Thermobifida alba: one gene and its partner. The protein of the gene in region 1 interacts with the protein of each later gene in a pairwise test. Links are inferred from orthologs where the notes say so. Each region holds a gene or a part of one and is shown in the gene's direction. Other genes may lie near its edges.

Evidence for each region. Proteins that work in one complex are often made in the same cells at the same time.
Region 2: the proteins of dnaN (region 1) and rpe interact in binary tests that used the Escherichia coli proteins (3 or more experiments, as listed by UniProt). The link is inferred for Thermobifida alba from one-to-one orthologs.

What each region holds. Positions count from the first base shown.
Region 1 is NZ_CP051627.1:3,854,473-3,857,439, forward strand. The notes cover bases 1-2,875. They hold dnaN (DNA polymerase III subunit beta), read left to right. Parts: upstream 1-804; coding sequence 805-1,947; downstream 1,948-2,875. Other genes in these bases: dnaA (chromosomal replication initiator protein DnaA), read left to right, coding at 1-39; gnd (phosphogluconate dehydrogenase (NAD(+)-dependent, decarboxylating)), read left to right, coding at 2,009-2,875. Outside these bases: more of gnd, read left to right, coding at 2,876-2,890. UniProt on the Escherichia coli protein: Confers DNA tethering and processivity to DNA polymerases and other proteins. Acts as a clamp, forming a ring around DNA (a reaction catalyzed by the clamp-loading complex) which diffuses in an ATP-independent manner freely and bidirectionally along dsDNA.
Region 2 is NZ_CP051627.1:475,800-479,998, forward strand. The notes cover bases 1,487-4,199. They hold rpe (ribulose-phosphate 3-epimerase), read left to right. Parts: upstream 1,487-2,365; coding sequence 2,366-3,034; downstream 3,035-4,199. Other genes in these bases: FOF52_RS02165 (RsmB/NOP family class I SAM-dependent RNA methyltransferase), read left to right, coding at 1,487-2,322; FOF52_RS02175 (riboflavin synthase), read left to right, coding at 3,421-4,038; pnuC (nicotinamide riboside transporter PnuC), read left to right, coding at 4,035-4,199. In the rest of the region: fmt (methionyl-tRNA formyltransferase), read left to right, coding at 1-801; more of FOF52_RS02165, read left to right, coding at 889-1,486. UniProt on the Escherichia coli protein: Catalyzes the reversible epimerization of D-ribulose 5-phosphate to D-xylulose 5-phosphate.

The sequences.
Region 1 (2,967 bases):
CTCACCAACCGCATCAAGCAGCAGTCCCACAACATCTGACCCCGCTGCTCCCCGGGGCGCGTCCTGGTCCGCGCCCCGGGACGGTCCCCCACGGAAGCGTCACGGGCGGACCAAGGCCGCGGCCACCACTGTGAATCCACTCACCTCGTCGCGGCCCGTGCTCCCGGACCCCGCTCCGGTCCGCTGTTCCCGGCGGGCGTCTAGCACATCCCAAGTTGTGGATAAGCCGTGGATAACCCTGGGGACAAGTCACGTTTTCCTGTGGACAGCCTGTGGATACGCTGTGTATAACCCACCTTGACATCCAGTCATCCCATGAGTGGATCTGTGGGTAAAGCCGTGGATAACCTGTGGACGACTTGTGGATGACCTGGGGACAACCGTTCCCCGTCCACAGGACGCCGAGTTTTCCACACGCATCGTCCACATGCTCTGTGGACAGAAATCTCTGCAGTGAGCTGCGGAAACAAGGGTTGTCCACAGTATCCACAGCCCCTATTACTACTGCGCCACAGAGAGAGATCTCGTGGCTCAGTAAACGGGCTCGGCCCATTTCTGTGGATAACGCTCCGCTCCGCGCGGCCTCCTCCCCCACCCCTGTCTTCGCAGGAGAGTCGGCTCCGACTCGACATCCGACAGGCGTACACTCGCGCCCGAATCGGGGTACCGTGGTGAACTCACCCCTGATGCTCTGACCGACAACCCGACGCGGACGCTCCCGTCCGTCGGCCCCGGGAGCGCCGACACGTGCGCCCAGGGCGTCGGTCGGCGGTTTCGTGGTAGTCGAGGAAAGAGAGACCGATCGTGAAGTTCCGGGTCGAACGCGACGTGCTCGCGGAGGCTGTCGCCTGGACCGCTCGCACTCTGCCGGTCCGCCCGTCGGTGCCCGTCCTCGCGGGGATGCTGCTGGACGCCGAGGACGAGGGCGAACGGCAGCGGCTCAAGCTGTCCAGCTTCGACTACGAGGTCTCCGCCCAGGTATCGGTCGACGTCGACATCGACGAGCCGGGCCGGATCCTCGTGTCGGGCAAACTGCTCGCCGAGATCGTGCGCAACCTCCCTCCACAGACTGTGGAGGTCAGCACGGACGGGGCCAAGGTCGTCGTCTCCTGCGGCAGCGCGAGGTTCACGATCCTCACCCTCCCCGTGGAGGACTACCCGACGCTTCCCGCCATGCCCGCGCTGACCGGATCGGTGCTCAGCGACGCCTTCGCCGCCGCGGTCAGCCAGGTGGCGGTCGCCGCCGGACGCGACGACACCCTGCCGATGCTCACCGGCGTGCGTGTGGAGATCGAGGGCTCCACCGTGACCCTGGCCTCCACCGACCGCTACCGCCTGGCCGTCCGGGAGCTCACCTGGACCCCCGAGGACCCCGACGTGTCCGCGGTCGCGCTCGTCCCGGCCAAGACCCTCGCCGACACCGCCAAGTCGCTGACCGGCGGAGCCCAGGTGTCCATCGCGCTGTCCACCGCGGACAACGGTGGAGAGGGCATGATCGGCTTCGAGGGCGGGGGACGGCGTACCACGACCCGGCTGCTCGACGGGGAGTTCCCCAAGTACCGCAAGCTGCTCCCGGAGTCCTTCAACTCCGTGGCCGAGGTGCAGAAGGCGGAGTTCATCGAGGCCGTCAAGCGCGTCTCGCTGGTCGCCGAGCGCAACACCCCCCTGCGGCTGGCCTTCAACAGCGGCCGGCTGGTGCTTGAGGCGGGAACCGGCGAGGAGGCCCAGGCCGTCGAGGAACTGGAGGCGAACCTGGAGGGCGACGACATCCAGATCGCCTTCAACTCCACCTTCCTGCTCGACGGGCTGAACGCGATCGAGTCGGACGTGGCCCGCCTGCAGTTCACCACCTCCACCAAACCGGCCGTCATCACCGGCAAGGCCGCCGACGACGGCACCGTGTCGGACTACCGGTACCTGATCATGCCCGTGCGGCTGTCCAACTGACCGAGACCGCGCCGGCCACCCCACCGATCCACAACCTGGGTACGAGTAAGGAAACGCGAGCATGCAACTCGGCATGATCGGCCTCGGAAAGATGGGCGGCAACATGGCCGCGCGGCTGCGCGACAAGGGCCATGACGTCGTCGGTTTCGACTTCAACCCCGACGTGCGCGATGTGGGGTCCGTCGCCGAACTCGTCGAGCGGCTGTCGGCCCCGCGGATCGTCTGGCTGATGGTCCCCGCCGGCGAGCCCACCCGGAGCAGCATCCGGGAGCTCGGCGCGCTGCTGGAGGAGGGCGACCTCGTCATCGAGGGCGGCAACTCCCACTACCAGGACGACCGCAGGCACGCCGAGGAGCTCTCCCGGCGCGGGATCGAGTACCTCGACGCGGGTGTCAGCGGCGGTGTCTGGGGGCGGGAGAACGGCTACGGCATCATGGTCGGCGGCAGCCCCGAGAACGTGGCGCGGGCCAAGCCCCTCTTCGACGCACTCACCCCCGACGGCGGCGGCGGTTTCGTGCACGCCGGGGCGGTCGGCGCCGGGCACTTCGTCAAGATGGTCCACAACGGCATCGAGTACGGCATGATGCAGGCGTTCGCCGAGGGCTACGAGCTCATGGCCGCCTCCGGGATCGTGGAGGACGTCCCCGGCACCCTGGCCAGCTGGCGGGAGGGGACCGTGGTGCGCTCCTGGCTGCTGGACCTGCTGGTCCGCGCCCTGGAGGAGGACCCCGGACTGGACCGGCTGCGCGGCTACGCCGAGGACTCCGGCGAGGGGCGCTGGACCGTTCAGGCCGCTGTGGACCACGCGGTCCCCGCCCCGGTCATCACCGCCGCGCTGTACGCCCGGTTCGCCTCCCGACAGGAGGACAGCCCCGCGATGAAGGTCATCGCGGCGCTGCGCAACCAGTTCGGAGGACACGCGGTGACCAAGGCCGCCGAGTAGGTCCCGCGGTCCACAGCCTGTGGACGACATGGTCGCCCCGCACCTCCCGGGTTCGCGCACACGGCCGCGCGGACCCG
Region 2 (4,199 bases), 3.4 Mb from region 1 along the record:
GCCAGCCCGGTGGCGCGCCGGGCCGCCGAGGCCGGGATCGAGGTCCTCAAACCCGCCCGGGCCGACGACCCCGACTTCCTCGACCGGCTGCGGGCCATCGCCCCCGACTGCTGCCCGGTCGTGGCCTACGGCGCGCTGCTGCGCCAAGAAGCGCTCGACATCCCCCGGCACGGCTGGGTCAACCTGCACTTCTCGCTGCTTCCCGCCTGGCGCGGGGCCGCCCCCGTGCAGCACGCCGTCCTGCACGGCGACGACATCACCGGGGCCACCACCTTCCGCATCGAACCGGAACTGGACTCCGGACCGGTCTACGGCACGGTCACCGAACCCATCGGCCCCCATGACACCAGCGGGGAGCTGCTGGAACGCCTGGCGCACTCGGGCGCCGAACTGCTCGTGCGCACCCTGGACGGCATCGCCAGGGGCGAACTCGCCCCCCGTCCGCAGAGTACCGAGGGCGTCACCTACGCCCCCAAGCTCACCCCCGAGGACGCGCGCGTCGACTTCACCGCCCCCGCCCTGCACGTCGACCGGCTCGTCCGCGCCTGCACCCCCGCGCCCGGCGCGTGGACCCTCTTCCGCGGCGCCCGCCTCAAACTCGGCCCGGTCCGGGTGTGCGCCGACACCCCCGCCCTGCCCCCCGGACAGCTCGCGGTCACCCGCAGGGAGGTCCTGGTCGGCACCGCCACCCACCCGGTGCGGCTCGGCGACGTGCAACCGCAGGGCAAGAAGCCCATGCCCGCCGCGGACTGGGCGCGCGGCGTCCGCCCCGGCGACGGCGAGCGCCTCGGGGAGCAGTGAGGGACCGGTGCGGAGGGATACCCTCGTTGATGTGGGGCCCACCACAGTGAACAGTGCAGACACGACCAGGCGCGAGGCGGCTCAACCGTGACCGAGAGATCCCGATCCCCGTACCGCTCCACCCGACGCGGACGCGGCGGCCCCGTACCGCAGCCCCGCCGCCCCCGCGACCCGGCCCGCCGCGCCGCCTACGACGTGCTGAACGCGGTGCAGAGCCGCGACGCCTACGCCAACCTGCTGCTCCCGGTCCTCCTCCGGGAGCGCGGGATCACCGGGCGCGACGCCGCGCTGGCCACCGAACTGACCTACGGCACACTGCGCCGCCAGGGGTCCTACGACGCCGTCCTGGACGCCTGCGTGGACCGCTCGCTGCGCTCCGTGGACGCCGAGGTCCTGCCGCTGCTGCGGATGGGCGCGCACCAGCTGCTGTCCATGGACGTGCCCCAGCACGCCGCGGTCAGCACCACCGTCGACCTGGCGCGCCGGGTCGTCGGCCACCACCGCTCCCGGTTCGTCAACGCCGTGCTGCGCAAGGTCAGCGCCCGCGGCCTGGAGGAGTGGCTGTCCGCCCTGGCCCCCGACCGGCGGACCGACCCCGTGGGACACCTCGCGGTGACCCACAGCCACCCCCGCTGGGTGGTCCAGGCGCTCGCCGAGGCCCTGGGGGAGGAGCCCGCGGGCGGCCTGGCCGAGACCGAGCGGCTGCTCGCCGCGCACAACGAGCGCCCGCTGGTGACCCTGCTCGCCAAGCCCGGCCGTGCCACGGTCGCGGACCTGGCCGACGAGGGCGCCGCCCCCGCGCGCTACTCGCCGTACGCGGCGGTCCTGCCCGAGGGCGACCCGGGCGCGCTGCAGACGGTCCGGCAGGGGCGCGCGGCGGTGCAGGACGAGGCCAGCCAACTGGTCGCCCTGGCGTTGAGCCGCGTCCCCGTCGACGGGGCGGACGGGCGGTGGCTCGACATGTGCGCCGGCCCCGGAGGCAAGGCGGCCCTCCTGGCCGGGCTCGTCGGAGAACGCGGCGGACACCTGCTGGCCGCCGAGGTGCAGCCCGCACGCGCCGGACTGGTCGCCCGCGCGGTGCACCGCTCGGTCGGCGACTCCGCCCGCGTGGTCGTGGCCGACTCCACCCGGCCGCCGTGGCGCGACGGCGTCTTCGACCGGGTCCTGGTGGACGCCCCGTGCACCGGGCTGGGCGCACTGCGCCGCCGTCCCGAGGCGCGCTGGCGGCGCACCCCCGACGACCTCACCGAACTCGTCCCGCTGCAGCGCGCCCTGCTGGAACGGGCGCTGGACGCGGCGCGCCCCGGCGGAGTGGTCGGCTACGTCACCTGCTCACCCCACCTGGCCGAGACCCGCGGCGTGGTCACCGGGGTCCTGGCCGGGCGGGACGACGCCGAGCTCCTCGACGCCGCGCGCCACCTGCCCGAAGTGCCCGGCGTCGCGGTCGACCGCTTCGTGCAGTTCTGGCCGCACCGGAACGGGACCGACGCGATGTTCCTGGCCCTGATCCGCAAACGCTGAGCCGGTCCGACCCGCGCGGCCAGCCCCAATACACTCTTCTTCCGTGGCAATCCAGATCTCACCCAGCATCCTCTCCGCCGACTTCGCGCACCTGGCCGACGAGGCCGAAGCGGTCGCCGGTTCCGCCGACTGGCTGCACGTCGACGTCATGGACAACCATTTCGTGCCCAACCTCACCCTGGGCCTGCCGATCGTGGAGTCCCTGCTCAAGGCGGCGTCGCTGCCGCTGGACTGCCACCTGATGATCGAGGACCCGGACCGGTGGGCGCCGGCCTACGCCGAGGTGGGCGCGCAGAGCGTCACCATCCACGCCGAGGCGGCCAAGGCCCCGGTGCGCACGCTGCGTACGATCCGCGCGGCCGGGGCCCGGGCGGGGCTGGCCCTCAACCCCGCCACCCCGGTCGACGCGTACGCGGACCTGCTGGGCGAGATCGACATGCTGCTGGTGATGTCGGTCGAGCCGGGGTTCGGCGGCCAGAAGTTCCTCGACCTGGTGCTGCCCAAGATCCGCCGTGCCCGTGAGCTCATCCGCAACGCCGACGCCGCGGTGTGGCTCCAGGTGGACGGCGGGGTGAGCGCCGAGACGATCGAGCGGTGCGCCGAAGCCGGGGCCGACGTCTTCGTGGCGGGGTCCGCGGTCTACGGGGAGAAGGACCCGGCGGCGGCCGTGGACAAGCTGCGGGAGCTGGCGGAACGGGCCGCCCGGCACTAGCCGCCGCCCGCCGCGCGGCACCTCCCCGCCCTCCCCTCCGCCCAGCCGACCGGTCCGCGCCGGTCGGCTGCCGCCGCATGGCCCCGCCCCGGTGACCGGACCCCGGTCTGGTGGCGGAATACCCCCTCGTGGCACACTTGTTGGCGAAAGTACGAACGCGTGCTCCGGGGTCGGTGAAAGTCCGAACCGGCGGTGACAGTCCGCGACCCGGCCGAAGCCATCGGCTGGTTGAACCGGTGGAATTCCGGTACCGACGGTGAAAGTCCGGATGGGAGGTAGTACGTGTCGGATCAGTGCGGCGCCCGCTGCGGCGTCCCGCCGCGGTCCAGTGGTGACTGACGTCGCCTTACCCCGGAGCCTGACCAGGCTTGGGGGAAGGCTCTCGCATGTTCACCGGAATCGTCGAGGAACTCGGCACCATCGTCGACACCGTCCCGGTGGGCGGGGACGCGACCGACGCGGTCCGGCTCGTCGTCCACGGTCCCGAGGTCACCTCGGACGCCTCACCCGGCGACTCCATCGCGGTCAACGGGGTGTGCCTGACCGTCACCGAACTGGACGGCGGCCGGTTCGGCGCCGACGTCATGAAGGAGACCCTGGACCGCTCCAACCTGGGCGCCCTCACCGCCGGGTCCCCGGTGAACCTGGAGCGCGCGGCCAAGGTCTCGGCGCGGCTGGGCGGCCACATCGTGCAGGGCCACGTGGACGGCACCGGCGTCGTCACCGAACGGGTCCCCGGCACGGACTGGGAGACCGTCACCTTCTCGCTTCCGCCGCACCTGTCCCGCTACGTCGTGGAGAAGGGCTCCATCGCCGTGGACGGGGTCAGCCTCACCGTCGCGGCGCGCACCGACGACTCCTTCACCGTGAGCCTGATCCCCACCACCCTGCGGGAGACCACCCTCGGCTTCGCCGCGGCGGGCACACGGGTCAACCTTGAGGTCGACATCGTGGCCAAGTACGTCGAGAGCCTGCTGGGCGAGCGCGTGGGCGGTGCCCGGTGAACGGTTCGGGAGCGGCGTGGCTGGAGTGGGCCTACGCCGGGTTCACCCTGTTCGGCGAGCACGTGCGCTGGGCCGACCTGGTCGGCAACCTCGCCGCCCTGGCCACCGTGGCGCTGGCGATCCGCCGCACCATCTGGACCTGGCCGGTGCAGCTCACCGGG